Microterricola viridarii: one gene and its partner. The protein of the gene in region 1 binds, or shares a complex with, the protein of each later gene. Links are inferred from orthologs where the notes say so. Each region holds a gene or a part of one and is shown in the gene's direction. Other genes may lie near its edges. The genes, in order: BLT62_RS12905 and smc.

The links.
Region 2: the proteins of BLT62_RS12905 (region 1) and smc are in contact, whole or in part, in a crystal structure (PDB 3ZGX), measured with the Bacillus subtilis proteins. The link is inferred for Microterricola viridarii from one-to-one orthologs.

Annotation. Positions count from the first base shown.
Region 1 is NZ_LT629742.1:2,811,200-2,825,808, reverse strand. Bases 11,621-14,609 are described here. They hold BLT62_RS12905 (segregation and condensation protein A), read left to right. Parts: upstream 11,621-12,685; coding sequence 12,686-13,534; downstream 13,535-14,609. Other genes in these bases: BLT62_RS12895 (pseudouridine synthase), read left to right, coding at 14,101-14,609; scpB (SMC-Scp complex subunit ScpB), read left to right, coding at 13,527-14,114; BLT62_RS12910 (ParA family protein), read left to right, coding at 11,824-12,702; xerD (site-specific tyrosine recombinase XerD), read left to right, coding at 11,621-11,682. Also shown: BLT62_RS18170 (primosomal protein), read left to right, coding at 1,327-3,624; BLT62_RS12945 (HAD-IIA family hydrolase), read left to right, coding at 3,599-4,681; BLT62_RS17885 (hypothetical protein), read left to right, coding at 4,678-4,851; BLT62_RS12940 (TlyA family RNA methyltransferase), read left to right, coding at 4,855-5,667; BLT62_RS12935 (NAD kinase), read left to right, coding at 5,672-6,592; DNA repair protein RecN, read left to right, coding at 6,585-8,303; BLT62_RS12925 (CTP synthase), read left to right, coding at 8,321-10,009; BLT62_RS12920 (NUDIX domain-containing protein), read left to right, coding at 10,025-10,678; more of xerD, read left to right, coding at 10,783-11,620. UniProt on the Bacillus subtilis protein: Participates in chromosomal partition during cell division. May act via the formation of a condensin-like complex containing Smc and ScpB that pull DNA away from mid-cell into both cell halves.
Region 2 is NZ_LT629742.1:1,757,631-1,773,391, forward strand. The notes cover bases 7,327-11,467. They hold smc (chromosome segregation protein SMC), read left to right. Parts: upstream 7,327-7,724; coding sequence 7,725-11,267; downstream 11,268-11,467. Other genes in these bases: BLT62_RS08010 (ribosomal maturation YjgA family protein), read left to right, coding at 7,327-7,505. Also shown: BLT62_RS07975 (ABC transporter ATP-binding protein), read right to left, coding at 1-391; BLT62_RS07980 (ATP-binding cassette domain-containing protein), read right to left, coding at 388-1,191; BLT62_RS07985 (ABC transporter permease), read right to left, coding at 1,188-2,057; BLT62_RS07990 (ABC transporter permease), read right to left, coding at 2,054-3,022; BLT62_RS07995 (ABC transporter substrate-binding protein), read right to left, coding at 3,096-4,601; BLT62_RS08000 (DUF1684 domain-containing protein), read right to left, coding at 4,675-5,490; BLT62_RS08005 (GNAT family N-acetyltransferase), read right to left, coding at 5,733-6,899; more of BLT62_RS08010, read left to right, coding at 7,071-7,326; BLT62_RS08020 (VOC family protein), read right to left, coding at 11,579-12,589; signal recognition particle-docking protein FtsY, read left to right, coding at 12,692-13,567; BLT62_RS08030 (DUF2004 domain-containing protein), read left to right, coding at 13,594-14,097; BLT62_RS08035 (GNAT family N-acetyltransferase), read left to right, coding at 14,102-14,800; ffh (signal recognition particle protein), read left to right, coding at 14,813-15,761. UniProt on the Bacillus subtilis protein: Required for chromosome condensation and partitioning.

The DNA of each region.
Region 1 (14,609 bases):
CAGCTGTCTCAACCGCGAACTCGGCGAAATTGCACTACGAGTAAAGATGCTCGTTACGCGCAGCAGGACGGAAAGACCCCGTGACCTTTACTACAGCTTGGTATTGGTGTTCGGTGTGACTTGTGTAGGATAGGTGGGAGACTGTGAAGCTCGGACGCTAGTTCGGGTGGAGTCATTGTTGAAATACCACTCTGGTCATATTGGACATCTAACTTCGAACCGTGATCCGGTTCAGGGACAGTGCCTGGTGGGTAGTTTAACTGGGGCGGTTGCCTCCTAAAATGTAACGGAGGCGCCCAAAGGTTCCCTCAACCTGGTTGGCAATCAGGTGTCGAGTGTAAGTGCACAAGGGAGCTTGACTGTGAGACTGACAAGTCGAGCAGGGACGAAAGTCGGGACTAGTGATCCGGCAGTGGCTTGTGGAAGCGCTGTCGCTCAACGGATAAAAGGTACCTCGGGGATAACAGGCTGATCTTGCCCAAGAGTCCATATCGACGGCATGGTTTGGCACCTCGATGTCGGCTCGTCGCATCCTGGGGCTGGAGTAGGTCCCAAGGGTTGGGCTGTTCGCCCATTAAAGCGGTACGCGAGCTGGGTTTAGAACGTCGTGAGACAGTTCGGTCCCTATCCGCTGCGCGCGCAGGAAATTTGAGAGGATCTGACCCTAGTACGAGAGGACCGGGTTGGACGAACCTCTGGTGTGTCAGTTGTTCCGCCAGGAGCACCGCTGATTAGCTACGTTCGGAATGGATAACCGCTGAAAGCATCTAAGCGGGAAGCCGGCCTCGAGATGAGATTTCCATCCCTTTTAGGGGAGAGGCTCCCAGTAGACGACTGGGTTGATAGGCTGGATGTGGAAGCGAGGACTAAAGACTCGTGGAGCTGACCAGTACTAATAAGCCGATATCTTGAAAAACACTACACACACACCGTTGTAAGGCTGGTGTGTGCGGCACGGTGAGAGTCCGTGAGAAGCTTGCGTCCACTATGTGGTTCTCGATGTACGGTCGAGAGCCGAACACACAACCAACAGCACTGTGCCCTTCGGCACAGGATGTTGATCTTGTGCTTGTTCGATTCACTTTGATACATCAACAGTGTTTCGGCGGCCATAGCGAGAGGGAAACGCCCGGTCACATTCCGAACCCGGAAGCTAAGACTCTCAGCGCCGATGGTACTGCAGGGGGGACCCTGTGGGAGAGTAGGACACCGCCGGACTTACTTTGGAAAATGGCCACCCAGCAATGGGTGGCCATTTTTCGTTAAGTCATAATTGCCTAGGTGGCTGCGTTACGCAGCGCCATTAACAGAGAACAGGAATGTACCGTGAGCGATTCTCCATCCCAGGGTCAGGGACCCGAGCGCGAGAAGCGTCCATCGCGGGACAGCCGAGGCAACGAGACTCGCAACAACAGCTCCGCGCGTGCTCCGCAGCGCGATGGTGCGCAGCAGAAGCCGTGGGAGAAGCGCGATAGCGCTGACCGCCGCCCCGCCCGTGATGGTGAGCGCAAGCCGTGGGAGAACCGCAGCAGCAGCTCTGCCGGGGGAGACCGCCGGCCGCCGCGCGACGGTGAGCGCAAGCCGTGGGAGAACCGGGACAGCAGCAGCCGTCCGACCCGTGATGGTGAGCGGAAGCCGTGGGAGAACCGCAGCAGCAGCTCTGCCGGGGGAGACCGCCGGCCGCCGCGCGACGGTGAGCGCAAGCCCTGGGAGAACCGCGACAGCAGCACCCGTCCGGCCCGTGATGGTGAGCGTAAGCCGTGGGAGAACCGCAGCAGCGGTTCTACCGGGGGAGACCGCCGCCCGCCGCGCGACGGTGAGCGCAAGCCCTGGGAGAACCGCGACAGCAGCACCCGTCCGGCCCGTGATGGTGAGCGTAAGCCGTGGGAGAACCGCAGCAGCGGTTCTGCCGGGGGAGACCGCCGCCCGCCGCGCGATGGTGAGCGCAAGCCGTGGGAGAACCGCGACAGCAGCAGCCGCCCGGCCCGTGATGGTGAGCGCAAGCCCTGGGAGAACCGCAGCGGTAGCTCTGCCGGTGGTGACCGTCGTCCGCCGCGCGATGGTGAGCGCAAGCCGTGGGAGAACCGCGACGGTGGTGACCGCCGCCCGCAGCGCGATGGCGATCGTCGACCCCCGCGCGCCGGTGGCGAGCAGAAGCTCTGGACCCGCGATGGCGCCCCCGCGCGCAACGACCGTGAGGCAGAGCGTCAGGCCCGCTACGACGAGGAGATGACCGAGGAGCAGCGCCGTCAGCACGAGCTGCGCATGGTGCGCCCTCGTCACGACGACCCCGATCTGCCCGACGACGTGACCGCGAACGACCTCGACCGCGGCGCCCGCAACGAGCTCAAGACGCTCACCAAGGACAACGCCGAGTGGGTTGCCAAGCACCTCGCGATGGCTGCCCGGCTCATCGACGAAGACCCCGAGCTTGCGCACAAGCACGTTCTGTCTGCCGCTCGTCGCGCCGGCCGCATCGCCATCGTGCGCGAGACGCTCGCCGTCACCGCCTACGCCACCGGCGATTTCGCGCTGGCGCTGCGCGAGCTGCGCACCTACCGTCGCATCTCCGGCAAGAACGACCAGATCGCCCTGATGGTCGACAGCGAGCGCGGCGTAGGCCGCCCTGACCGTGCCCTCGAGCTCGGCCGCAGCATCGACCGCACCACCCTGCCCGACTCGGTGCAGGTGGAGCTCGCGATCGCCATGTCTGGTGCCCGTCTCGACCTCGAGCAGCCGGAGTTGGCGCTCGTCGAGCTGGAGATCTCTCAGCTCGACCCGAACACCGCCTTCAGCTACAGCCCGCCGCTGTTCGCCGCGTACGCCGAGGTGCTCGAGGAGCTCAGCCGCGACGCAGAAGCAGCCGAGTGGCGTGCCCGCGCCAATCGCGCGGCTGCCGCACTCGGTGCCGCCTACGGCGAGGACGGCGACGAGACCATCTCCGTCTACGAGGAGGAGCTCGACTACATCGACTTCGCCGACGAAGAGGGCGACGACGGCATCTTCGTCTCTGACGAGCCCGCCGCAGACGCACCCGCCGAGGCGGAGGCTGTCGACGCGACGCCCGTTGACACCGCGTCGATCAAGAACGTCTCCGCCGAGGACGAGGTTGCCGAGCTGCTCGGCGAGGACTCCGACGCCGAAAGCGCTGCCGTCGAGGCTGTCGAGCCTGCCGCTGCCCCGAAGGCTAAGAAGGCTCCAACGGCTGCCAAGGTCGTGAAGGCGCCGAAGGTCGAGAAGCCGGTGACGGCTGCCAAGGTCGAGAAGGCGCCGAAGGCCGAGAAGCCTGTAAAGGCCGTAAAGGCCGAGAAGGCCGAGAAGGCCGAGAAGGCCGAGAAGGCCGAGAAGGCCGAGAAGGCCGAGAAGGCCGAGAAGGTCGTGAAGGCTCCGAAGGCCGAGAAGCCTGTAAAGGCCGAAAAGGCCGAAAAGGCCGAAAAGGCCGAAAAGGTCGTGAAGGCGCCGAAGGCTGACAAGGCTCCGAAGACCGTGAAGGCTGAGAAGGCTCCGAAGGCTGTGAAGGCCGACGAAGGCGTCGCCGACGTGAAGGCTCCGAAGAAGGCGAAGGCCGTCAAGGCCGTCAAGGCCGACAAGGGTGACGATGGCGCTGTTCCGACGGAGAAGTAGTCGCGTGTCATCTGCAACGCCCCTGGACGGCGTCGATGTTCTGCTCGCCGATCTGGACGGCGTCGTGTACGCCGGCCCGACGGCGATCCCACACGCCGTGGAGAGCCTGAACCAGGCTGCAGAGTCGCTGCGCGTCGGCTACATCACCAACAACGCCTCGCGTTCGGATGCCTCCGTCGCTGCGCACCTCAGCGAACTCGGCCTGAGCGTGCAGGCGGACGACGTCGTGACCTCTCCGCAGGCCGCGATGCTCCTGCTCTCCGGGCTCATCGAGCCCGGCTCGCTGGTGCTCGTCGTCGGCGGCGACGGGCTCGTCGTCGAGGTGGAGAAGGCCGGATTCCGGGTGACTCGCTCCGCGGACGATCTCCCTGCCGCCGTCGTGCAGGGCTTCGCGCCCGATGTGGGCTGGGCGCAGCTCGCCGAGGCCGCCTTTGCCCTCGCGCCCACCGGGCCCGGTGCCGACATCCCCTGGGTGGCCACGAACACCGACTGGACGATTCCCGTCGCCCGTGGCATCGCCCCGGGAAATGGCACCCTCGTCTCGGCCGTCCACACCGCCGTCGGGCGGCTGCCGCTCGTCGCGGGCAAGCCAGAGGTTCCGATCTTCGAGGTCGCACGGGAGCGCTTCGCCGCCGAGAACGCCCTCTTCATCGGCGACCGGCTGGACACCGACATCCTCGGCGCGAACCGTGCCGGGATGGCATCCGTTCTCGTGCTCACGGGAATCGACAAGGCCAAGCAGGCCCTGGCCGCGGGGGCCGACATGCGTCCACAGTTCATCCTCAGCGACCTGCGCCAGCTGCACGAGCCGTACCCGGAGCCGGTGCTCTCCTCCGATGGCAGCCAAGCGACGGTCAACGCCGCCAGTGTTCGCCTGAACGGCAACGACGTGCAGATCGTCAAGCGAGGGGATGCCGGCATCGACCTGCTGCGGGCTGCCTGCGCCGTGATCTGGAACTCCGGGCGGGCAATCTACGGGCTGAATGTTCCGGAAGAGCTGTACGTCAACGGCGCCGCCGCGCCTCTGTCGGCGCCTGCCGGTAACGTGGCACTGTGACGACAGCAGAACACGAACTCCCGGTCGGCCCCGCCCAGGCCGAGCTGGCCGCGCGCCTGCACGCTCTGGAAGAGCAGCCGCTGGCCGAGCGCGCCGACGGCTATGTGCAGTTGCACGACGAGATGCGCGATCGACTCGAGGGCGGCGACGCCGCGGGAACGCAGGACTAGACCATGACCGACCACATCGAGGGCGTGCGCCTGGACGCCGCGCTGGCCGAACGCGGCCTGGCCCGCTCCCGCACACACGCCGCGACGCTCCTCGCCGACGGCCTCGTCACGGTCAACGGCAAGCCCGTCCTGAAGCCCGCCACCAAGGTGTTTCCCTCCCAGAGGATCGAGGTCGCCGGCGCAGACCATTACGTCAGCCGCGCGGCACACAAACTGATCGCCGCACTCGACGCCTTCCCCGTGCAGGTCTCCGGCGCCACCGTCCTCGACGCCGGTGCATCCACGGGCGGCTTCAGCCAGGTTCTGCTCGAGCGCGGTGCCGCCCGGGTGCTCTCCGTCGACGTCGGGCACGGCCAGCTCGCGCCGCAGCTCGCCGACGAGGAGCGGCTGACCCTGGTCGAGGGCTTCAACGTGCGTTACATGACCGCCGAGTCGCTGGCGGCCGCCAGCCGCTGGCCGGAGCGGCCGAGCGTTGTCGTCGGCGACCTCTCCTTCATCTCGCTCATCACCGTGCTGCCGGCCCTCGTCGCGACGGCCGCGGAAGGCGCCGACTTCGTGCTGCTGGTCAAGCCGCAGTTCGAGGTCGGGCGCACCGGCATCCGTGAGGGCGTCGTCAAGAACCCCGGCCTGCGTGCGGATGCCGTCAACGGCGTGCTCTGGGCGGCACACGACCTCGGCCTCCGCACGGCCGGTCTCGTCGCCTCCCCGATCGCCGGCGGTTCCGGCAATCACGAATATCTGGTCTGGTTGAGCGCCACAATCGGCTCCGATCCGTCAGAATGGATCGACCGAGTCACAGCCACGACGGGAGCATGACGTTATGACGCCAGTGCAGCGCCCCATACTCGTCGTCGCGCACACCGGCCGCCGTGACGCACTCGAGGCGGCCGTTGCCGCCTGCGCCCAGTTGCGTGCCGCCGGGGCCACCCCCGTCATCCCCGCCGACCAGGGCGATGACCTGCGCGCCTTCTTCCCCGATCACGGCGGATCACTGCTGACGCTCGGCGTCGACGTGCAGCCAGAAGAGGTGGAACTCGTCATCGTGCTCGGCGGCGACGGAACGATCCTGCGCGCCGCGGAGCTCGTGCGCGGGGCCTCGACCCCGCTGCTCGGCGTGAACCTCGGCCACGTCGGGTTCCTGGCCGAGAGTGAGCGCGACAGCCTGAGCGAGGCGATCAGCCGGGGACTCGCCCGCGACTACGTCGTCGAGGAGCGCATGACGCTCGCCGTGCGGGTCAAGCAGGGCGAAGACGTGGTCTACGAGACCTGGGCCCTGAACGAGGCGACCGTTGAGAAGGCGAGCGGCGAGCGGATGCTAGAAGTCGTCATCGAAGTCGACGGCAGGCCGCTCTCCAGCTTCGGCTGCGACGGCGTCGTCATGTCCACACCGACAGGGTCCACCGCCTACGCCTTCTCGGGCGGCGGCCCTATCGTCTGGCCCACGCTGGACGCCATGCTGCTCGTGCCGCTCAGCGCGCACGCCCTCTTCGCCCGCCCCCTGGTCGTTGGCCCGGAGTCCTCGCTCGCCGTCGAGGTACTCGCCCGCACCTCCGCCTCCGGTGTGCTCTGGTGCGACGGCCGCCGCACCCGCGATCTCCCACCCGGCGCACGCGTCGTGGTGCGCCGCAGCCCCGTTCCCGTGCGCTTGGCCCGCCTGCACGAGGCGCCATTCACCGACAGGCTCGTGAACAAATTCCAACTTCCGGTCACCGGGTGGAGAGGGCCTGTCGGTCGTGATTGAGGAACTGACGATTCGCGACCTGGGCGTCATCGCTGAGGCGATATTGCCGCTCGGCCCGGGATTCACGGCCGTCACCGGTGAGACCGGCGCCGGTAAGACCATGGTCGTCTCCGCCCTCGGCCTGCTCCTCGGCGAGCGTGCCGACGCCGGTGCGGTGCGCCAGGGCCAGGCCCAGAGCTGGGTCGAGGGCCGCTGGGTGGTCGCCGAGGACGGTCCCGTCGCCGAACGCGTGCGCCTGGCCGGGGGAGACCTCGACGGGCCGGAGCTGTTGCTCGGCCGCACCGTTTCGGCCGAGGGCCGCAGCCGGGCCATCGTGGGTGGCCGACAGGCGCCCGCCGCCGTACTCGCCGAGCTCGCCGACCACCTGGTGATCGTGCACGGCCAGTCAGAGCAGATGCGCCTGCGCTCGGCCACCGCGCAGCGCGAGGCGCTCGACCGCTTCGCCGGCGCCGACTTCGCGGGAGTGCTCGCCGACTACGGCCACGCCTACCGCCGCTGGCAGGCAAACGCCGAGGAATTGGCCAGGCTGCAGAGCGAGCGCGACCGCCGCTCACGCGAGGCAGAGGAGCTGCGCGAGGCACTGGCCGAGATCGAGGCTGTCGCCCCGCAGCCCGGCGAGGACAGCGAGCTCACCGAGCGCGCCGAGCGCCTCAACAACCTCGAGGAGCTGCGCCAGGCGGCCACGATCGCCCGCGAGCAGATCTCGGCAGAGGGCGACGGCGGCGGCATCATCGAATCCCCGGACGCCGTCACTCTGATGAACGGCGCACGCCGGGCAGTGGAGCGCGCCGCCGCGCACGACGCGACGCTCGGCCCGATCGCGGAGTCGCTGGCGAGCATCGAGTTCCTGCTGGCCGACGTGGTGGGTGAGCTCTCCAGCTACCTGGACGGACTCGACACCGACGGCTCACGAGAGCTTGAGACGGTGCAGGAGCGTCGGGCCGAGCTCGCCGCCCTGGTGCGCAAGTATGGCAGCTCGCTCGACGAGGTGATCGAGGCCCTGGAGATCGGCAGCAGCAGACTGTTCGAACTCGACGGTGACGCCGAGCGCATCGCCGAGCTTGAGACCGCCGTCGCCACCGACCGTGACCTGGTGGAACGCCTGGCCGCAGAGCTCAGCGCGCTGCGCGCCCTCGCCGCCGAGCGGTTCGCCCGCGAGGTCACGGCCGAACTCGGCCCGCTCGCCATGCCCAATGCCGAACTCTCCATCATCGTCAGCCCGCGGGACGAGCTGGGCGCCAGCGGCGGCGACGCCGTCTCGATCCTGCTGAAGCCGCACGCCGGGGCAGACCCGCGACCGCTCGGGCGCGGCGCATCCGGCGGCGAGCTCTCCCGCGTGATGCTCGCAATCGAGGTCGTCGTGGCCGGCACGGACCCCGTGCCGACCTTCGTCTTCGACGAGGTGGATGCCGGCATCGGCGGCGCCGCAGCGATCGAGATCGGTCGCCGGCTCGCCCGGCTGGCCGAATCCGCCCAGGTCATCGTTGTGACCCACCTGGCCCAGGTGGCCGCGTTCGCCGAGAACCACCTCACCGTGGTGAAGGATCGCGACGGCTCCGTCACCGCGAGCAGTGTTCAGCAGCTTCGCGGCATCGAACGGGAAGCAGAGATGGCACGTCTGCTCTCGGGATTGCCCGACTCGGAGAGCGGTCTCGCTCACGCCCGAGAATTAATTCAACTCGCGCAGGCCACCCGGCCCGCAACCCTCTGATAGGATCGAAGCCCGTGGTGGATATTAGCGCGGACAACTCAAACGGCACGACCAAGCACATTTTTGTGACCGGTGGTGTCGTTTCTTCTTTGGGCAAGGGCCTGACGGCCGCGAGCCTGGGCAACCTTCTGACCGCGCGCGGCTTGCGCGTCGTCATGCAGAAGCTTGACCCCTATCTCAACGTGGACCCGGGCACGATGAACCCGTTCCAGCACGGCGAGGTCTTCGTGACCGACGACGGGGCTGAGACCGACCTGGACATCGGACACTACGAGCGGTTCCTGGACATCAACCTGAGCCAGGCCGCCAACGTGACGACCGGCCAGATCTACTCGACGGTGATCGCCAAGGAGCGACGCGGCGAGTACCTCGGTGACACCGTGCAGGTCATCCCGCACATCACCGACGAGATCAAGCGCCGCATGCGCCTGCAGGCCAGCGAGGTGCCCCAGCCGGACGTGATCATCACCGAGGTCGGCGGCACGGTCGGCGACATCGAGTCCCAGCCGTTCCTCGAGGCCGCCCGCCAGGTGCGCCACGAGCTCGGCCGCAAGAACGTGTTCTTCGTGCACGTCTCCCTGGTGCCCTACATGGGCGCCTCGGGCGAGCAGAAGACCAAGCCGACCCAGCACTCCGTCGCCACCCTGCGCTCGATCGGTATCCAGCCCGACGCCCTGGTGCTGCGCAGCGACCGCCCGGTGACCGAGAGCAACAAGCGCAAGATCGCCCTGATGTGCGACGTGGAGGAAGAGGCGGTCATCAACACGCCCGACCTCCGCAGCGTGTACGACATCCCCACCGTGCTGCACGCGCAGGGGCTGGACGCCTACATCATCGAGCAGCTCGGCCTGGCCAAGGCCGGCGACGTGAACTGGGACGGCTGGCAGACGGTGCTCGACGCCGTGCACGAGCCCAAGCACGAGGTCACCATCGGCCTGGTCGGCAAGTACATCGACCTGCCGGATGCCTACCTCTCGGTGACCGAGGCGCTGCGCGCCGGCGGGTTCGCCCAGCAGACCAAGGTCAACATCCAGTGGATCCCCTCCGATGAGTGCGAGACCGAGGAGGGCGCGGCCCGCAACCTCGCCCCGCTCGACGCCATCTGCGTGCCCGGCGGCTTCGGCGTGCGCGGCATCGAGGGCAAGCTCGGCGCCCTCACCTTCGCCCGTGAGAACGGCATCCCGACGCTCGGCCTCTGCCTCGGCCTGCAGTGCATGGTCATCGAGTACGCCCGCAACAAGGCGGGACTGCCCGGCGCCTCCTCGACCGAGTTCGACCCTGAGACCGGCTTCCCGGTCATCGCGACGATGGAGGAGCAGGTCGAGATCATCTCCGGCGGCGACCTCGGCGGCACGATGCGCCTGGGCCTCTACGAGGCGGCACTCGACGAGGGCTCGCTCGTGGCCGAACTGTACGGCTCGACCCTCATCACCGAGCGCCACCGCCACCGCTACGAGGTTAACAACAAGTACCGCGAGCAGATCTCGGCCGCTGGCCTGTCCTTCTCCGGCACCTCGCCCGACCGCCAGCTCGTCGAGTTCGTCGAGCTGCCGCGCGACCAGCACCCGTTCTACGTGGCCACGCAGGCGCACCCCGAGCTGCGCTCGCGCCCGAACAACGCGCACCCGCTGTTCCGCGGTCTCGTCTCCGCAGCGCTTGACCGCCAGCAGGCCAGCCGCCTGTTCGAGGTCAAGGATGCCGAGTAACGAGTAGCGACGCGCATGCCACACGCTGAGGAGCCCCGCGAACCGCTTGCCGACACCCGGCAGGCGGTGCGGGTGCTCTCCTCGAGCACCGTCTTCGACGGGCACGTCTGGGGCGTGCGCCGGGACCGCTTCGAGTACAACGACGCCGTCATCGAGCGCGAGTACGTCGACCACACCGGCGCCGTCGCGGTGCTCGCCATCGACGACGAGGAGCGCGTGCTGCTGATCAAGCAGTACCGCCACCCCGTGCGCACCCGCGACTGGGAGATCCCGGCCGGGCTGCTCGACATCCGGGGGGAGAGCCCGCTGCGCGCCGCGCAACGCGAACTTGCAGAGGAAGCCGACGTCGAGGCCTCCGACTGGAGCGTGCTCAGCGAGTTCTACACCTCGCCGGGCGGCAGCGACGAGGCCATTCGCATCTACCTGGCCCGCGGCCTCAGCGCGACCGCCGAGCCGTTCCCGCGCAGCGAGGAGGAGGCGGACATCGAACTGCGCTGGGTCGGCCTCGACGAGCTCGTCGACGCGGTCATGGCCAGGCGGCTACAGAACCCCTCGCTGGTGATCGGCGCGCTCGCCGCGAACGTGGCCCGCTCGCGCGGCTGGCAGGGGCTGGAGGCCGGCGATGTCAGCTGGCCGCGGCATCCGAAGAGCGAAGCACTCGGGGAATGAGCGCCGAGCAGGCCGAGTCGGAGCCGCAGGCCGACCTGCCCGGCCCGCCGCCCGGCCCCGCGCCGCCCAGCTCTGCACCGCCGAGCTCCGCACCGCCGAGCCCGATGCAGCGTGCCGTGCAGAACTACCTGCGCCACGTCACCGTCGAGCGCGGCCTGTCGACGAACACGGTCGCCGCCTACCGGCGCGACCTCGCCCTGTACACGCTGTGGCTGGCGGGGGAGGGCATCGATGACCCGTCCGGCGTCACCGGCAACCATGTCGGCGCTTTCGTGCAACACCTCGGCACGCGCGAGGTGGAACCGCTGAAGGCCTCCTCGATCGCCCGGGTGCTCTCCTCGGTGCGCGGCTGGCACCGCTTCCTGCTCGAGGAGGGGCAGACCGAGACGGATGTCGCCCACGAGACGAAGCCGCCCAAGCTCGGCAGCCGGCTGCCCAAGGCGATCAGCATCGAGCAGGTCGAGGCGTTGCTGGACGCCACCCGCGGCGACGAGGTACAGCAGTTGCGCGACTGCGCCCTGCTCGAACTGCTCTACGCCACCGGCGCCCGCGTCTCGGAGGCGGTCAACCTGAACGTCGACGACGTCATCGACCAGGAGGTGGTGCGGCTGCTCGGCAAGGGCGGCAAACAGCGCATCGTGCCGGTCGGCAGCTTCGCCAGGGCTGCGCTGGACGCCTACCTTGTGCGCGCCCGCCCGCAGCTCTCCCTCCGCGGCACGGCCACACCCGCCCTGTTCCTCGGCCTGCGCGGCCAGCGCGTCTCCAGGCAGAACGCCTGGCTGATCATCCGCGCCGCCGCCGCCCGCGCCGGGCTCGACATCGAGGTCTCCCCGCACACCCTGCGGCACTCCTTCGCCACCCACCTGCTGGCGGGCGGGGCCGACGTGCGCGTCGTGCAGGAGCTGCTCGGCCACTCCTCGGTGGCCACGACACAGATCTACACCCTGGTCACGGCCGACACACTGCGCGATATGTACACGAGTGCCCACCCGCGCGCTCGCTAGAATCGTCTGAGTGCCCCGCGGCCGTGCCGCGTCGGCACTGCACAGGCAACAGTATGAGTGGGCATCGGCCCAGACCAGGAGATCAGCGTGGCGAGCAAGCGAGACCACTCGGCAGAACTTCCCCTCGCTGAGCTTTCCGCCATGGGCGATCTCGCATACGGCCGGGGCGTGCGGCAGGAACCGGGCATGGGCCCGACCAACCGGCCGCAGACCGAGTTTCCGGAGCCCGCCCCGCTGAAGAGCCACGGCCCGGCCCGCATCATCGCCCTCTGCAACCAGAAGGGCGGCGTCGGCAAGACCACGACGACGATCAACCTGGGCGCCACCCTCGCCGAGTACGGCCGCCGCGTTCTCGCCATCGACTTCGACCCGCAGGGCGCGCTCTCGGCCGGCCTCGGCGTGCAGACGCACGACGTGCCCACCATCTACGACCTGCTGCTCTCCCGCTCCGCCAACCCGGCCGACGCCATCCAGAAGACCCGGGTGCCCGGCCTCGACGTGATCCCGGCCAACATCGACCTCTCCGCCGCCGAGGTGCACCTGGTCAACGAGGTCGCCCGCGAGCAGATCCTCGCCAGCGTGCTGCGCAAGGTCAGCGACGACTATGACGTCGTGCTGATCGACTGCCAGCCCTCGCTCGGCCTGCTCACCGTCAACGCCCTCACCGCCAGCCACGGCGTGCTGATCCCGCTGGAGTGCGAGTTCTTCGCGCTGCGCGGCGTCGCCCTGCTGATCGAGACCATCGACAAGGTCCGCGACCGGCTGAACCCCGCCATCCAGCTCGACGGCATCCTGGCCACCATGTACGACTCGCGCACGCTGCACTCGCGCGAGGTGCTCGACCGCGTCGTCGAGGCCTTCGGCGACAAGGTGCTGGAGACCGTCATCGGCCGCACCGTGAAGTTCCCGGATGCCAGCGTCGCCGGTGCCCCGATCACACAGTTCGCACCCGAGCACGCGGCGGCCCGCGCGTACCGGCAGCTCGCCAGGGAACTGGTCAGTCGTGGCGCAGTCGCCTAGCGGCCTCGCGCCAGCTCCCCACGAAGCACCCTCCGGCGACGGGGGTTTCTCCGTCGCGCTCAGCAACTTCTCTGGCCCGTTCGACCTGCTCCTCAGCCTCATCTCCAAGCACGAGATGGACATCACCGAGGTCTCGCTCAGCCGCGTCACCGACGAGTTCATCTCCTACCTGCGGGGCCTCAGCTCCGAGGACGAGCTCGACCAGGCCAGCGAGTTCGTCGTCGTGGCGGCCACCCTGCTCGACCTCAAGGTCGCCGGCCTGCTGCCGCAGGGCGAACTCGTTGACGCAGAGGATGTCGCCCTGCTCGAGGCGCGCGACCTGCTGTTCGCCCGGCTGCTGCAGTACCGGGCGTTCAAGGAGGCCTCGGCCTGGTTCGCCGGCCACCTGGAACAGGAGTCGCAGCGGCACGCCCGCACGGTGCGGCTGGAGGAGAAATACCGCCAGCAGACCCCGGAGCTCGTCTGGAACCTCTCCGCCGCCGACTTCGCCGCGCTCGCCACGCTCGCAATGGCGCCGCGCGCGATCCCGGTCGTCGGTCTGGACCACTTGCACGCGCCGCTGGTGAGCATCCGTGAACAGGCCGCCCACATCGTGGCGGTGCTGCGCGGGGGAGAACCGGTGACGTTCCGGCAGCTGATCAGTGGGCTCGACCAGAGCGCCGGGCAGAAGGGCATCGTCATCGCCCGCTTCCTGGCCGTGCTCGAGCTGTACCGGCACGCCGCAATCGCCTTCGAACAACTCGAGCCGCTCGGCGAGCTGACGCTGCGCTGGACGGCCGAGAACTGGACCGACGACAGCCTGGCCACCCTGGGAGCCGATTACGATGCCTGAACGAGACACCGACAACGAGCTCGACCGTGCCCTCGAGGCGGTTCTGCTCGTCGCCGACGAGCCGCAGGGCCTGGTGCACCTGGCCACGGCGGTCGGCCGACCGGTCGAGCAAGTGGCGGCATCCGTCGCCCGGCTCGTCAACGACTACGACGGCGTGGACGCCGCGGGCAACCCCGCCGGCGTGCGCCGCGGCTTCGAGCTGCGCGAGGTCGGCGGCGGCTGGCGCTTCTACGTGCGGGCCGAGTACGACACCGTCGTGGCCGACTTCGTGATGACGCAGAACCCCAGCAAGCTCTCGCAGGCCGCGCTGGAGACCCTCGCCGTCATCGCATACAAACAACCCATCAGCCGCGGCTCCGTCGCGTCGATCCGGGCCGTGAACGTCGACTCCGTCGTGCGCACGCTGCTCGGCCGCGGCCTCATCACCGAAGCTTTCACCGATTCCGAAACCGGCGCCATCAACTACGCCACGACCGATCTGCTTCTCACGCAGCTCGGCCTGAACTCCCTCGACGAACTGCCGCCGATCTCCCCTCTGCTCGAGGACGGCGCGGAAGGATTTAGCCATGACCTCCGATGACTTCACCCCCAAGGACTACGATCCCGAGGACTTCGGCCCCGAAGACCTCGCCGACGACTTCGAGCGCATCCCGGACGCCGGGCCCGACGGCATCCGCCTGCAGAAGCTGCTCGCCGCCGCCGGCATCGCCTCCCGCCGCGTCGTCGAGCAGTACATCGTCGAGGGCCGCATCGCCGTCAACGGCGTCGTCGTCAAGGAACTCGGCACCCGGGTGAACCCGGAGACCGACCTGATCTCCGTCAACGGCCTCGGCGTGCAGCTGGACCAGAGCAAGCGCTACATCATGCTGAACAAGCCGACCGGCGTCGTCTCCTCGATGAACGACGAGCAGGGCCGCCCCGACCTCAGCTACTTCACCAAGGACTTCTCGGAGCGCCTGTTCAACGTCGGCCGGCTCGACGCCGAGACCAGCGGCCTGCTGATCCTCACCAACGACGGCGACCTCGCACACACCCTCGCCCACCCGTCCTTCGGTGTGACCAAGACCTACGTCGC
Region 2 (15,761 bases), 1.0 Mb from region 1 along the record:
GCGGCTCGCTCACGATCCGGTCGATGCGCTGGCGCGGGTCCAGCGAGGAGTACGGGTCCTGGAAGACGGCCTGCACGGAGCTGCGGAAGCGGCGGATCTGCGCGGTGTCGCGCCGGTTCAGCGGCTCGCCGTCGAAGAGCACGGCCCCGCTGCTCGGGGCGTCGAGGCCGAGCAGCAGCCGGAGCGCCGTCGTCTTGCCGGCGCCGGACTCCCCGACCAGGCCGACGCTCTCGCCCGCGGCGATCGACAGGGAGACGTCGTCGAGCGCGAGACCGCCGCGGTGGTAGCGGTAGCCGGCGCCCTGGAGTGCGAGGATGGGCGGCGCGGCCGCGGCGGGCGCGGGGATGTCGGCCGGGGAGGTGCCGGCCGGGGGAGCTGCCTGCTCTGTCATAGCGCCTCCAGAGCGTTGTCGAGGGCCCGCGCGCTGGCGACGAGCCGCCGGGTGTACTCGTGCTCCGGGGCGCTCAGCACCCGGGCGACCGGCCCGCGCTCGACGGCGACGCCGTTGCTCAGCACGACCACCTCGTCGACCATCGAGGAGACGACGGCCAGGTCGTGGCTGATGAAGAGCAGCGCCATCTCGCGCTCGGCGACGAGCCGGTTGAGCAGCGCCAGCACCTCCGCCTGCACGGTGACGTCGAGCGCCGTCGTCGGCTCGTCGGCGATCAGCAGCGCCGGCCGGCTGGCCAGGGCGATCGCGATGGCGACGCGCTGGCGCTGGCCGCCGGAGATCTCGTGCGGGTAGGCCCGCAGCATGCGGTCCAGGTCCGGCAGGGCCACCTCGTCGAGGGCGGCCCGCACGGCCGTGTCGAGGGCGCTGCCGCGCAGCCCCCGGTGCCGCCGGATCGGGCCGGCCACCTGGCGTCCGACCCGCATCAGCGGGTCGAGGGCGGTCAACGGCTCTTGGAAGACGATGGAGGCGACGGGCCCGCGCAGGGGCTGGAGCACCCGCTCGTCGGCCCCGATCACCTCGACGCCGTCCAGCGTGATGCTGCCGCTCGCGGCCAGCCCGCTCGGCAGCAGGCCCGTGATGGCGAGCGAGGTGAGCGACTTGCCCGAGCCGGATTCGCCGATCAGGCCGAGCCGGGCGCCGGCCTCGAGGGAGAGGTAGAGCTCGTCGACGAGGGGCCGGGCATCCGGCGCGGCGGAGGCGGAGCTGATCGACAGCCGGTCGATGCGGAGCAGGCTCATCGGGAACGCTTTCGGGTCGGGTCGGCGAGGTCGCGCAGGCCGTCGGCGATGAAGTTGACGCCGACGACGAGGATGACGAGCGCGATGCCCGGGGCGATCGCGCCGGCCGGCGCCGTGGTGAACGTCGCCTGCGCCTCTTGCAGCATGCGCCCCCAGGAGGCGTTGGGCGGGGGAGCGCCGAGCCCGAGGTAGGAGAGGCTGGCCTCGGCGAGCACGGCCGCGCCGAAGAGGAGGGCGAGGTTGACGCCGAGCGTCGGCCAGATGTTCGGCAGCACGTGCTGGCCGACGATGCCGAACCAGCGGGTGCCCGAGGTGCGCGCGGCCGTCACATACTGCGCGCGCAGCACCTGGCTGGCGAGGATGCGGGTGAGCCGGGCGACGACGGCCGAGAGGGCGATGCCGATGGCGAGGACGGCGGTTCCGAGCGATGCGCCCTGGGCGGCGACGATCAGCATCGCCAGCAGCAGCACGGGGAAGGCGATCAGCACGTCGAGGGTCGCCGAGATGGTGTCGTCCAGCCACGGTTTGGCGAAGGCGGCGACGAGCCCGATCGTGATGCCGATGGCGGCGCCGACGGCGACCGCGCCGCAGCCGACGGTGATCGCGATGCGGGCGCCGATCATCAGCTGGGTGAGCAGGTCGCGGCCGAACTTGTCGGTGCCGAGCCAGTGATCCCAGCTGGGCGACTCCAGGCGGCCGCCCGAGGTGTCGCTCGGCTCGTACGGCAGCCAGACGAGCGAGACGAGGGCGACGGCCACGATCAGGCCCACGAACGCGATGCCGATCGCCAGCGTGCGCGAGCGCCGCCGGCCCTTCAGGCGGGGCGAGACGTGCTGGGTCGCGTCGGAGGGCGTCACGGCGGTCATCGGATGCCGTTCCCGGAGATGCTCGTGCGCAGGCGCGGGTCGATGAGGCGCTGGGCGACGTCGGCCAGGAAGCCGATCACCAGCACGAGCAGGGTGCTGACCAAGAGGATCCCCTGGATGTTCGGGTAGTCGTGCTGTTGGATGGCGGTCAGCAGCATGCTGCCGAGGCCGGGCAGGGTGAACACGCTCTCCACGACGACGGCGCCGAGGAATGTGGTGGCCAGCTCGATGCCGAGGATCGAGATGACGGGCACGATGCCGTTGCGCAGCCCGTGCCGCCAGAATGCGCCGGAGAAGCTGGCCCCCTGCGCCCGGGCGGAGCGCAGGTAGTCGCTGCCGATCACGTCGAGGGTGGCCGAGCGGATGTAGCGGGTGAGCGAGGCGCTCATCACCAGCGCGATCGTGATCACCGGCAGCGCCAGCGAGGTCAGCGCGGCACCGGGGTTCGCCCAGTCGTCGCGGGGGAAGCCGCCGGAGGGCAGCCAGCGCAGGTTCACGGCGAAGACGTTGACCAGCAGCATCCCGACCCAGAAGACGGGGACCGCGATGCCGAGCTGGGAGAAGCCGGAGAGCAGGATGCCGTACCAGCGGTCGGCGCGCACGGCGGCGATGAAGCCGGCCGGCAGGGCGATCAGCAGGGCGAGGGCGAAGGAGAGCAGTGTGAGCGGGATGGTCACGCTCATGCGCGCCGCGATCTCGGGGCCGACGGGCAGCGAGCTGATGAAGGAGCTGCCGAGGTCGAGGCTGAGCACGCCGCCGAACCAGTCGGTGAACTGCTGGAACAGCGGAAGGTCGGCGCCGACCTGGGCGCGGGCCGCGTCGATCTGCTCCTGGGTGGCGTTCACCGACAGCAGGGCGTTGGCCGGGTCGCCGGGCAGCACGCGCAGCAACAGGAAAAGCACGACCATCGCGATCGCGAAGGAGATCACGAGGAAGCCGAGGCGGCGCACAAGATAGACGGTCATGGAGACTTCAGGTTAAGGCCTGCAGGCCGGGACACCGCAACCGCGGTGTCCCGGCCCTCGGGGGATGGGGTGTTTAGCCGCGCACGATCTTCGAGACGAAGAACTGCGAGTTCAGCCCGTTGACGCCGTATCCGGAGATGTCGCTGGAGGCGACGACGATCTGCGGGTAGAGGTAGAGCCAGACGCTGGCGGCGTCCTGGGCGATCTGCTCGTTGACCAGCTTGAGCTTCGCGGTCTGCTCGTCGGTGCTGCTGGCGCGCTCGGCCTCTGCGACCCACTCGGTGACCTGCGGGTTGTTGTAGCCCCAGTAGAAGTCGGGGTTGCCGTACCAGACCACGTCGCGGTCGTTCACGTGCTCCTGCAGGGTCGCCTCGAAGTTGCGTTCCTTGAAGACCTTGGAGTACCACTCGTCGGCGCTGATGGTGTTGATGTTCACCGTGATGCCGACCTTGGCCAGCTCGCTCTGCAGGAACTCGGCGACGGCCGGGTGCGGGTCGTAGCTCGGGGTGTCGAGCGTGAACTCGAAGCCGTCGGCCAGGCCGGCCTCGGCGAGCAGCTTCTCGGAGAGGGCGGGGTCGTACGGGTTCACCTGCGTGAGGTCCTCGTACCAGGGGTCGGTCGGGGGAACCATCGAGCCGATGAGCGTGCCGTAGTCACCCCACACGGAGTTGAGCAGTTTCTTGGTGTCGATCGCCGAGTAGACGGCCTTGCGCACGGCGACCTGGTCGAACGGGGCGACCTTGTCGTTGAAGGCGAGCAGCTCCTTGGTGGTGGAGTTGCCGTCGTTCACGACGAAGTCGGGGTTGTCGGTGAACTGGCTGAGCTGGTCGGGGCTCTGCACGCTCGTGATGACGTCGATCTGGTTGGTGACCAGCGCGTTGCTGAGTGCCGTGGCATCCGTGAAGTAGTTGAAGACGACTTCCTTGTTGGATGCCTGCTCGCCCCAGTAGTCGCTCCAGCGGTCGAGGCTGAGCGAGCTGCCGCGCTTCCAGTCGCCGACCGTGTACGGGCCGGTGCCGTCCTCTGCGGTCTTCAGGTCGGTGGCGGCGTCGTTGACAACCCAGATGTAGCTGAGGTTGTAGATGAAGGAGATCGACGGCTCGGAGAGCGTGATCGTGACGGTCGCGTCATCCGGGGTCTGGATGTCGGCGATGGTCTTGAAGCTGCTCTTGCGCGCCGACTGCGAGTCCTCGGCGGTGACGCGCTCGATGCTCGACTTGACGTCGGCGGAGGTGAGCGGGTCGCCGGAGTGGAAGGTGACGCCGTCCTGCAAAGTGAACGTGTAGGTCAGGCCGTCGTCGCTCACCGTGTTGCTGGCGGCGAGCACGGGCTCGACCTCGCCGGCGTCGGTGAGGCGGAACAGGCCCTCGTAGACGTTGCCGGTCAGCGCCTCGGTGACGCCCTGGCCGCCGCCGCCGACGTTGCTGAGGTTCTGCGGCTCGTAGAGCGAGCCGACCTCGATGGTGGCGTCGGTGGCGGTCGCCGCGCCGGTGTCGCTGGTGCCGCCGCCCGCTGCGCAGCCCGACAGGGCCAGCGCTGCGGCGACGGACAGGGCAATGGCGCCCGTGGATCTCTTCACGTGTTACTCCTGGGGGATTGTGGTGCTGTGCGATGTGGTGCGGTGTGCGGGGGTGCTGTGTGCGGGGGTGCGCTTAGAGGGTGTAGATGTCGAAGCCGCCGGTGAACCGGGCCACGCGCTCGCCGGCCGTGACGGGCAGGGCGAACCGGTTCTGGGCCGGCGGCAGCGGACAGTTGTACTGCGCCGAGAAGCCGCAGGGCGGCACGAAGGCGCGGTTGAAGTCGAGGGTGACCGGCCCGGGCGTCCCACTGCGCCCATCGAAGCTGCCGCCGCCGTCCGTGCGCTGCACGAACAGGAAGCGGCCGGAGCCGTAGGTGCCGGTGTCGCCGTCGATGCCGTTCGTGGCATCGCCGAAGACGAGCAGCAGTGTGCCGCCGTCGTCGAAGGCGCTCATCGTGTACTCGGTGTCGCCGAGCGTGAAACGGATGTCGCCGGGCACGACGAGGTCGCGTGAGCCGCCATTGTCGCGGATGTGCTCGAACGGGATCGTGCGGCCCTCGGCGACCGGGGTGAACTCGGCCTGGATCAGCCAGGCGGGGTCGTAGTCGAAGACGGGAACGGTGTCGAAAGCGCGGATCGCGGGGGACGCCGCGTCCCAGAGGCGCACACCGTGCTCCGGTGCGCCCGTGTCGAGGTTCTTCCTGGCCAGCACGGTCGCGGTGACGGTCGGCGCCTGGCCGACGAGGGCCTCGCCGGCGCTCAGTTCGGTGCCGTCCGGCAGCCAGCGGGTCTCCACCAGCGCGAGGTTGCCCTGCGGGGCGACGAGGGCCGCGAGGCGCCCCTCGTGCCACTCGGAGTGCTCGGCGACCAGGGTGGCGAGGAGCTCGCTGCTGAGGTCGCTGCCGAGGGTGCTGCCGAGGTCTGTGGCGGTGGCGGTGCTGGCTGTCATGGTCTCGATTCTGAGCTGGTGCGGCATGGTGTGCGAATTCTGTTACCGCATGGGTCAAACGGCTGCGGGGCGCAAACAATTCCGGGATGGATGAACTTTCATCCGATTCGGGGAGGGCTCTCGTGCGGCATCCGCGATCATGATCGCCTGAGCAGCGCAGCAGGATACATATTACATGGCATTTTGGATTGCATAAGCACGCGGCATGTATGGCGATGGCCTCCGGAGCGCCGGCCCGGGCGCTACTCGGTGTCGAGCACCTTCTGCCAGGAGCCGATGTAGCCGAGCAGCTCGAAGCCGAGATCGGCGTTGATGCGCAGCATGTGCTCGTTCTCGTCGGCGTTCCAGGTGAAGACCCGCCGCCTGGCCGGAGCGACCTCGGCCAGGCTGAGCAGGTTCGCCGCCTTGAGCAGCATGCCGAGGCCATTCCCGCGGTGCTCCGCCAGCACGAGGGTGTCCGACTGGTGGGCGAGCGTCGGGTGCTCGGCCGGCAGTTCCAGCTCCGTGTATGCCGCGATGACGCCGGTGTTGCGGTCGAGGGCGGCGGCGCGCAGCAGGCCCATCCCGGCGATCGCCGCCTCGCTCTCGTACTCGCGCACTCGCTCGGCGTTCCACAGCTCCGGCTCCACCAGCAGGTCGGCCGCCGGGGCGTCGAGCGCCATCCGGCCGAGCGCGTCGGCGAAGGAGTCGATGTACTCCTCGGGCGTCTCGTCGCCCCAGCTGAGCAGCTCGTAGTCCTCGCCCGTGCGCTGGGCGGCCTCGGCGAGCGCCCGCTGCAGCGCGGGCAGGCCGTTCTCGCCGTGCGCCCGCTCGTACACGCTCACCCGCTCCATCTGGGCCAGGGCGTAGCCGTTTCGCATCGCGAAGCGTGCTCGCGGGTCGGTCTCCGGGATCACCGCGGCGCCCACGGATGCGGCGAGGCGTCGGGCGCTCGGGGCGGCGGCCGCAATGGTCTGCGCCGAGTGGTCGGTGTAGCTGGAGAGGGTGCTGCGGCCGGCATCCAGTGCCAGCTCCTCGACCAGGGCGAGCATCCGGTCGCCGAGCCCCTGCCCGCGCACCGACGGCGCGGTGGCCACCCAGACGAAGGCCGTGCGGTCGTTGGCGTCGAGCTCGTAGCGCACCCGCCCGCAGCCGACCACCTCGCCATCCCGCCACGCGGCCAGCAGGGTGCGGTGGGTGAACGAGCTGTGGCTGTACTCGGCGAGCGAGGACGCCGGCCCGAGCCACGCGTCGCGGTGCCCCCACGCCTCCTCTTCGATGATCCCGGTGAACTCGATGACCTGCTCGAACGGGCGGGCGTCCGGCGTGCCGAGGCGCGCGGGAATGGGCACCAGGCGGATCTCGATCGGTGTCTTGCCGGGTTCCGCGCCGCCGGGGGGTGCGGTGGCTGGCTCGCCCTGCGCATTCATGGTGCTCTCCGTCCGTCCCGCGTGCGCGGTGTGCACCCGCCACTGCCGATTCTGCAACGGCCGGGCCGATTCGGCTAGGGATCAACCAGAGAAGGAGAACTGAGCACCCCGGAACCGTCGCTGGCGGGCGGTCGGCACCGCGCAGCGGCCGGCGCTGCGTAGGCTGGCGCGATGACCTCACCACCACGGCCCGACCCCCGCCGCTGGCTGCTGCTCGGCGGGCTCGTGCTCGCGACGCTCGGGGCCGGGCTGGCGGTGCGGTACGGTCTCGACGGCCTTGCCGGTGACCTGCTCGGCGGTGCGCTCTACGCGGTGCTGGTGTTCCAGCTCGTGACGGCCGCCTGCTGGCTGATCCGGCCCCGAGCCGTGTCGCGCTGGTGGCGCATCGCGCTGCTGAGCGCCGCGCTCTGCTGGGGGGTCGAGGTGCTGCAACTGACCGGGCTGCCCGAACAGTGGGCCGCGGCGTTCCCGCCCGCCCGCCTCGTCTTCGGCACCACCTTCTCTGCCCCGGACCTGCTGGCCTACGTGATCGGTTCGGCGCTCGCCGCGGTCATGGCGGGTCGGGTTGTCCGCCCGCGCCAGTTCGTCGGGGTCCGCGCCACCTGAGCGGGCGCGGACCCCGACGAACTGGCGCAGGCGCGCGCGCACCCGACTCCACGCCCGGCGCACCCGGCTCCACGCCCGGCACGCCCGGCGCAGATCAGGCGCCCACCGGGTGATTCTGCGGGATTCTGCGCCGAAATGCCGGTACCGTAGACCCAGCATCCGCGCGGGATGCGCACCTCCGGCGGCGGATCCGCCGGGCACAGAGAAGACGAGGCACGCGTGTACCTGAAGAGCCTGACCCTCAAGGGGTTCAAGTCCTTCGCGCAGCCGACCGTGTTCGCCTTCGAGCCCGGCGTCACCTGCGTGGTCGGCCCGAACGGCTCCGGCAAGTCGAACGTCGTTGACGCCCTCGCCTGGGTGATGGGGGAGCAGGGGGCGAAGACGCTCCGCGGGGGCAAGATGGAGGACGTCATCTTCGCCGGCACCTCCTCTCGCGGGCCACTCGGCCGCGCCGAGGTCACGCTCACCATCGACAACTCCGACGGCGCGCTGCCGATCGAGTACTCCGAGGTCACCATCAGCCGCACCCTGTTCCGAAACGGGGCCAGCGAGTACGCCATCAATGGCCGCGGATGCCGGCTGCTCGACGTGCAGGAGCTGCTCAGCGATTCCGGCCTCGGCCGTGAGATGCACGTCATCGTCGGCCAGGGCCAGCTCGACTCCGTGCTGCGGGCCAGCCCAGAAGACCGCCGCGGCTTCATCGAGGAGGCGGCCGGCATCCTCAAGCACCGCCGCCGCAAAGAGAAGACGCTGCGCAAGCTCGACGCCATGCAGGCCAACCTCACCCGGCTGAGCGACCTCGCCGGCGAGATCCGGCGACAGCTGAAGCCGCTCGGCAAGCAGGCCGAGATCGCCCGGGAGGCGCAGTCGATCGCCGCCGTCGTGCGCGACGCCCGCGCCCGGCTGCTCGCCGACGAGGTCGTCGGCCTGCGCCGGGCCCTCGGCGACTACACGCGCACCGAGCACGAGCGGCACAGCGAGCGGATCGTGTTGCAGGAGCAGCTCGAGCAGAAGCAGCAGCGCGTGCAGCGCCTCGAGCAGGCGCAGCTCGGCGACGCCGTCGACGTGGCCCGCCGCACCAGCTTCGGCCTGGAATCGGTGCAGGAGCGCCTGCGCGGGCTGTTCACCCTCGCCAACCAGCGCATCGCGCTGCTCGGCAGCGAACCCGGAACGGACGAGCGCGGTTCCGGCATCAGCCAGGAGATGCTGCGGGAGGCCGAGGAGGAGGTCGAGCTGCTGCGCGGCAACGTCGCCGTCGCCGAGTCCGCCCTGCTGGCGGCCCAGGCCGCCACGGCCGCCGGTCGCACCCGGCTCGACGCCCTCGACGAGGAGATCGCCGCGCAGAGCGCCCTCGTCTCGCGGCACGACCTCGAGATCACCAAGCTCACCGGCACCGCGGATGCCGCAGCCTCCCGCCTCGCGGCCGTGCGCGGCGAGGTGCTCCGCCAGCAGAACGCGTCAGAGGCCGCCGCCGAGCGCCGGGCCAAGGCGGAGCGCGACCTCGCCGAGCTGGAGGCCGCCGCCGAACAGGACGAGGCCAGCGAGACCGACCTCGACGAGGCCTATGAGCTCGCCCAGGCCGAGGTGACCCGCGCCGAGGCGGAGATCGAGCGACTCCGCGACGAGCTGCACGGCGCCGAGCGCGAGAAGGACGCCCTCGCCGCCAAGGTCAGCGCCCTCTCCCGGGCCCTCGAGCACAGCGACGGCTCGGCCGACCTGATGGCGGCCGGCCTCGGTGGCGTGCGCGGCATCGTCGCCGAGAACGTGCACGTCGTGCCCGGATTCGAGGCCGCCATCGCCGCCGCCCTCGGCACCCTCGCCGACGCGATCCTGGTCGAGAGCAGCGCCGCCGCGCATGCCGCCGTCGACCACGCCGCGGCCCACGGGCTCGGCCGGGTCGAACTCGTGATCGCCGAACCGGATGCCGGCCAGGGGAGCGCGGGCGAAGGCCCGAGCTGGCCCAGTCTGCCCGGCATCACCGCCCCGGCCTCCGTCGTCACCGCCCCGCCCGGTGTGCAGGGCGTCCTCGCGCACGTCGTGATCGCCGACGACCTGGCCACCGCCCGTGCCGCGGCGCCGCAGCTGGCCGCCGCCTCCACCGGCGCCCCCGTCACCGTCGTCACCCGCGCCGGCGAGGTGCTCACCGAGTATGTGCTCCGCGGCGGATCCGGCGGGGAGCAGGGCCGCATCGAGCTCATCGCCGAGCGGGATGCCGCGGCGGAGCGGCTCGGCGAGCTGGGCTCGCTCATCGAGCGCGCCCGCTACACCCTCACCGAGCAGCGGGCAGCCCACCAGACCGCGAAGTCGCAGGCCCAGGCCGCCCTCGCCGCGCTGCGCGAGTTCGACTCCGCCCTCGCCGCGCAGACCGAGCGGCTGAACCGCGCCCGCGTGCAGGCGGAGGCGTCCGTCGCCGAGTTCGACCGGCTCGGCAAGGCGCTCGAGCTGGCCGCCGGCCGGGTCGGCGAGGCGGAGGCCGCAGCCGCGAAGGCCAAGGCCGAGCTGGACACCGCCCGTTCCCGGCCCCGACCGCTGTTGGACGCGAGCGCCCGCGCCGCGCTCCACACCGAGCTGGAACAGGCCAGGGAGGCCGAGATCGAGTCCAGGCTCGGCCTGGAGACGGCGCGCGAGCGGGTTCGAGCCGAGCAGGCCCGCGGCGAGGCCCTGGCCAGGCGGCGCGAGCAGGAGCGAGCGGCCGCAGAGGAGGCGGCGCGCCTGGCCGTCATCCGCCGCCGCCAGGTGGACGCGGCCAGCGCCGTCGTCACCGCCCTGCCCGTCATCCTCGCCTCCGTCGACGCCTCCGTCGCCGAGGCCCGGCTCGAGCTGACCACGGCCGAGTCCAAGCGGGCCACCGAGAACGAGGAGCTCGCGACGCTCCGGCGCGAGGAGCTGGCCCTCCGCGAACGGCTCAGCGTCATCACCGAGAACGTACACGGGCTCGAGCTGGCCATCTACGAGAAGAAGCTGCACCTCTCCAGCCTGCTGGAGCGCGCCTCCTCCGAGCTGGGGCTGGACGAGGAGGTGCTCGTCGACGAGTACGGGCCGGAGGTCGAGATCCCCGCCGAGACCGAGGATGGCGAACCCGGCCGCTTCGACCGGGCCGTGCAGCAGCGCCGGCTGGAGAAGGCCGAGCGCACCTTCGCGCAGCTCGGCCGGGTCAACCCACTCGCCCTCGAGGAGTTCGCCGCGCTCGAGCAGCGGCACCTCTTCCTCAGCGAGCAGCTCACCGACCTCACCAAGACCCGCGCCGACCTGCTGAGCATCATCGAGGAGATCGACGAGAAGATGCAGACCATCTTCGCCGCCGCCTTCGAGGACACCAAGGAGGCGTTCGGCCAGGTGTTCCCCGTGCTGTTCCCGGGCGGAACGGGCAGCATCTCGCTGACCAACCCGGACGACATGCTCACCACCGGCATCGAGGTCTCCGTCAAGCCGGCCGGCAAGAAGATCGAGCGGCTCTCCCTGCTCTCCGGTGGGGAGCGCTCGCTGGCCGCAGTCGCGCTGCTCATCGCGATCTTCAAGGCGCGGCCCAGCCCGTTCTACATCATGGACGAGGTGGAGGCGGCGCTCGACGACGCGAACCTCGGCCGCCTGCTGACGATCTTCCAGGACCTGCGCGAGACCAGCCAGCTCATCGTCATCACGCACCAGAAGCGCACCATGGAGATCGCCGACGCCCTCTACGGCGTCTCGATGCGGCAGGACGGCGTCTCCGCCGTCGTCGGCCAGCGCATCGGCACCGAGCCGGAGGAACGCGCCAGCTAGTCGTCGTCGGGCGGGGTGGTGCGCACCGGGTCTCGATACGGCCCTGGCGGGCCCACTCGACCAGCGGGGTGTCCGTTGGTCGAGTAGCGAGGAACGAGCGTATCGAGACCTCGCACCCGGCACGGTTTCGCGTTGGATGCCGGGTCTCGATACGGCCCTGGCGGGCCTACTCGACCGGCGGGTGCTCGCGACCGAGGCCACGCTCCGTCCCGTGTGCACCCGTTGGTCGAGTAGCGAGGAACGAGCGTATCGAGACCTCGCACTCGGCACGGTTTGCGGCGGGGTGCCGCCGAGCCGGAGGAACGCGCCAGCTAGCCGGCCGTCGTCGCCAACCGCACGGTGTTGCCCCACGGGTCCTGAGCGCTGAGCGCGCCGTCCTTCCGCTGGAACGGCACGCCGGCGCCGTCCAGGCGGGCCGCCGCGGCATCCAGCTCGGCGCCGTCGGCGAGGATGACGGTGAACTCCCGCAGCCCGAGGCTGGCCCCGCGCACTCCGGCCCCCGCGCTGTTCCAGGTGTTCGCGGCGAGGTGGTGGTGGTAGCCGCCGGCCGACATGAACAGGGCGCCGTCCGTCTCGCTCGTCACGTCGAAGCCCAGCACGTCGACGTAGAAGGCGCGCGCGGCGCCCAGCTCGCCGACCCGGAGGTGCACGTGCCCCATCGTCGGCTCGGCCGTGGAGAGGGCGGGGTCGAGGTTGTCGGCGATGAACTTGTTCGGGTCCAGGGCGGCGGAGCCCATCGTGACGCGGCCGTCGACCCACTCCCACTCCGCGCGCGGGCGGTCCATGTACAGCTCGACGCCGTTGCCGTCCGGGTCGCCGATGTAGAACGCCAGGCTCACCGCGTGGTCGGCGCTGCCCTGGTAGCTGGAGGGAGCCTGCTGCGCCACGCCGGCCAGCGCGCCGGCGAGGGACGCCGCATCCGGGTACAGGATCGCCGAGTGGTACAGGCCGGCGCCCGTCGGGGTGTCCGCGGGGGAGACCGGGTCGTTGACCAGTCGGATCAGCTCCTCGCCCGGCCGGCCGAGCGAGACTTCCCCCTCGCTCTCGGCGAGGACGGTGAGCCCGACGGCGTCCTCGTAGAACGCCCGCATCTCGGCCAGCCTGGCCGTGTTCAACAGCACGGCACCCATCCGGGTGTCCTCGTGCAGGATGCCGGAGCTCACCGGCCCGGACGGCTCCGCGCCGGCCGGCGCCGCGGGTTGCTGCCCCAGTGCGATCGCGGCCACCCCTCCGCCGAGGGCGAGCACGATGGCTCCCACGATGGCGATGAGCAGCGGGCGGGGCAGGCGGGCGCGGCGAAGCGGCGCGGAGGGGGCGGGCATACCCGGTCGCAACGACGCCCGCCCGCCGAATATTCCGCCGCGCGCACGCCCGGGTGTCGACGGCGGCACGGGGCGGAGCCCGCCACGCCTTAAGCTGGGCGTATGGCTGAACGCACCCCCTGGTCTCTCTCTGGCGCGCTCCGCGGCATGTTCGCGAAGAAGACGATCGACGACGACACCTGGGAAGACCTCGAGGATGCGCTGATCAAGGCCGACTTCGGCCCAGACGTGACGGACGCCCTCGTCACCGAGTTGCGCGGCAACGTCGCCAAGTACCGCACCACCGACCCGGCCGACCTGCAGCGCATGCTGCGGGAGACCATCGAGGAGCGCCTGGCGAAGCTGGACTCCACCCTCAAGCTCACCGAGCGGCCCGCCGTCGTGCTCGTCGTCGGCGTGAACGGCGTCGGCAAGACCACCACCATCGGCAAGTTCGCCAAGTTCCTGCGCAACTACGACCGCACCGTGCTGGTCGGCGCCGCGGACACCTTCCGCGCCGCCGCCGTCGAGCAGCTGGCCACCTGGGCTGACCGCGCCGGCGTCGGCATCGTGCGCCCGCAGATGCAGGGCCAGGACCCGGCCGCCGTCGCCTTCCAGACCATCGAGCGCGCCAAGGCCGAGGGCACGGAGATCGTCATCATCGACACCGCCGGCCGGCTGCAGACCAAGGGCGGCCTGATGGACGAGCTCGGCAAGATCCGCCGCGTCGTCGAGAAGCAGGCCCCCATCTCGGAGGTGCTGCTGGTGCTCGACGCCACCACCGGCCAGAACGGCCTCGCCCAGGCGGAGGCGTTCATCGAGCACGCCGGCGTGACCGGCCTCGTGCTGACCAAGCTCGACGGCTCCGCCAAGGGCGGCTTCGTCCTCGCGGTGCAGGAGAAGACCGGCATCCCGATCAAGCTCGTCGGCCAGGGCGAGGGAATCAACGACCTGACCGGCTTCACCCCGCACGTCTTCGCCCAGAAGCTCGTCGGCTAGCGCCGGCACCAAGGAGAAACACACGCATGGCCATCGAACACGACTACTTCGGCTACCTCGGCAGCGAGAACGACGACGAGCTGTACTGGTCCGAGACCGTCGAGGTGGGCGAGCGGGATGTCGACGTCTCGCTGAGCTCGCCGGAACAGGATGACGTCGCCGAGGAATCGCTCGACATCGCCGCCGGCCTGATCGGTCAGCTCGAGAGCCTCGACTCCGACGCCCGCGAGGCCTTCGTCGGCGAGCTGTCCACCGACACCTCCAACACCATCGCCTACTTCTACCAGAGCGTCGCCGAGCTCGGCGACGAGATCCTCGACGACGCCATGAGCCGCGAGTCCGGCGACCGGCAGATCGACTTCCTGCGCTCGATGGCGCTCGTGCGGGTCAGCATCCTGCCGCACCACACCGGCGACGACGAGCCGTTCGCCCTGTTCGAGTACTCCATCGCCCCGGGGGAGAGCGACGCCGTGCTCATCGCCCGCTTCAACATCAACGCCGACGTCATCGGCACCGAGACGGCCAGCTGAGCCGGTGGGCACCGCCTTCCAGCCCCTGCCAGACCCGCGCCCCGGCGACGCCGCCTGGCCGGAGATGAGCTGGCCCGTCCCGGCCGGCACGGTGCTCCGCGGCCGTGTCGTGGAGCTGGCCACCGGCGACCCGGAGCGGGATGATGCGCCCGGCCTGTTCGCCGCACTCGACCACGACGCCGTCTGGGCGCACGTCGCCGGCCGGCCGCGCTCGGAGGAGGACGCGCTGGCGCGCGCCCGCGCCGCCAGCCGGCCCACCCGCCAGCCGTGGACGATGCGCACGCTCCGCGCGCACCGGGGACTCCCGGCCGGCAGCGTCATCGGATCGACCAGCTTCATCGACGTGCAGCAGGAGAACGCGAGCCTGGAGATCGGCTCGACCACGTACACGCCGACCGTCTGGGCCGGCCCGGTCAATCCGGAGACCAAACTGCTGCTGCTCGGCTACGCCTTCGACGTCCTCGGGGCCGGCCGGGTGCAGCTGAAGACTGACATCCGCAACACCCGCTCGCAGCGCGCCATCGAGCGCCTGGGCGCCCGCTACGAAGGGGTTCTCCGCCGGCACATGCGGCGGGATGACGGCACAGTGCGCGACACGGTGATGTTCTCGATCATCGCGGAGGACTGGCCTGCGGTGCGCGAAGCACTCACGAAACGGGTCGCTGCCGCCGTGGCGGCAGAAGAGGGCTCCGCGCTCAACTAAACTGTCAGCACCATGGCTACATTTGGAACGCTCTCCGACCGGCTTGCCGAGACCTTTAAGAACCTGCGCACGAAGGGCAAGCTCTCCGCTGCCGACGTCGACGGCACGGTGCGCGAGATTCGCCGCGCCCTGCTCGACGCCGACGTCGCGCTCGAGGTTGTCAAGGACTTCACCGCCACCGTGCGCGAGCGCGCCCTCGGCGACGAGGTCAACAAGGCGCTGAACCCGGCCCAGCAGGTCGTGCAGATCGTCAACGAGGAGCTCATCCGCATCCTCGGCGGATCGCAGCGCCGCCTCGAGTTCGCCAAGAAGCCGCCGACAGTCATCATGCTGGCCGGTCTCCAGGGTGCCGGTAAGACCACCCTCGCCGGCAAGCTGGCCAAGTGGCTGGCCAAGGACGGGCACACCCCGCTGCTGGTCGCGAGCGACCTCCAGCGCCCCAACGCCGTCACCCAGCTGCAGGTCGTCGGCGAGCAGGCCGGCGTTCCGGTCTTCGCTCCCGAGCCCGGCAACGGTGTCGGCAACCCGGTCAAGGTCGCCAAGGACGGCGTCGCCTGGGCCAAGCAGAAGCAGCACGACGTCGTCATCGTCGACACCGCCGGCCGCCTCGGCGTCGACGCCGAGCTGATGAAGCAGGCCTCCGACATCCGCAAGGCCATCGACCCCGACGAGGTGCTCTTCGTCATCGACGCCATGATCGGTCAGGATGCCGTCGCAACCGCCAAGGCGTTCCAGGATGGCGTCGACTTCACCGGCGTCGTGCTCTCCAAGCTCGACGGTGACGCCCGCGGTGGCGCGGCCCTCTCCGTGGCCTCGATCACCGGCCGCCCGATCATCTTCGCCTCCACCGGTGAGGGCCTGGACGACTTCGAGCCGTTCCACCCCGACCGCATGGCCAGCCGCATCCTCGACCTCGGTGACATCCTCACCCTGATCGAGCAGGCGCAGTCGGCCTTCGATG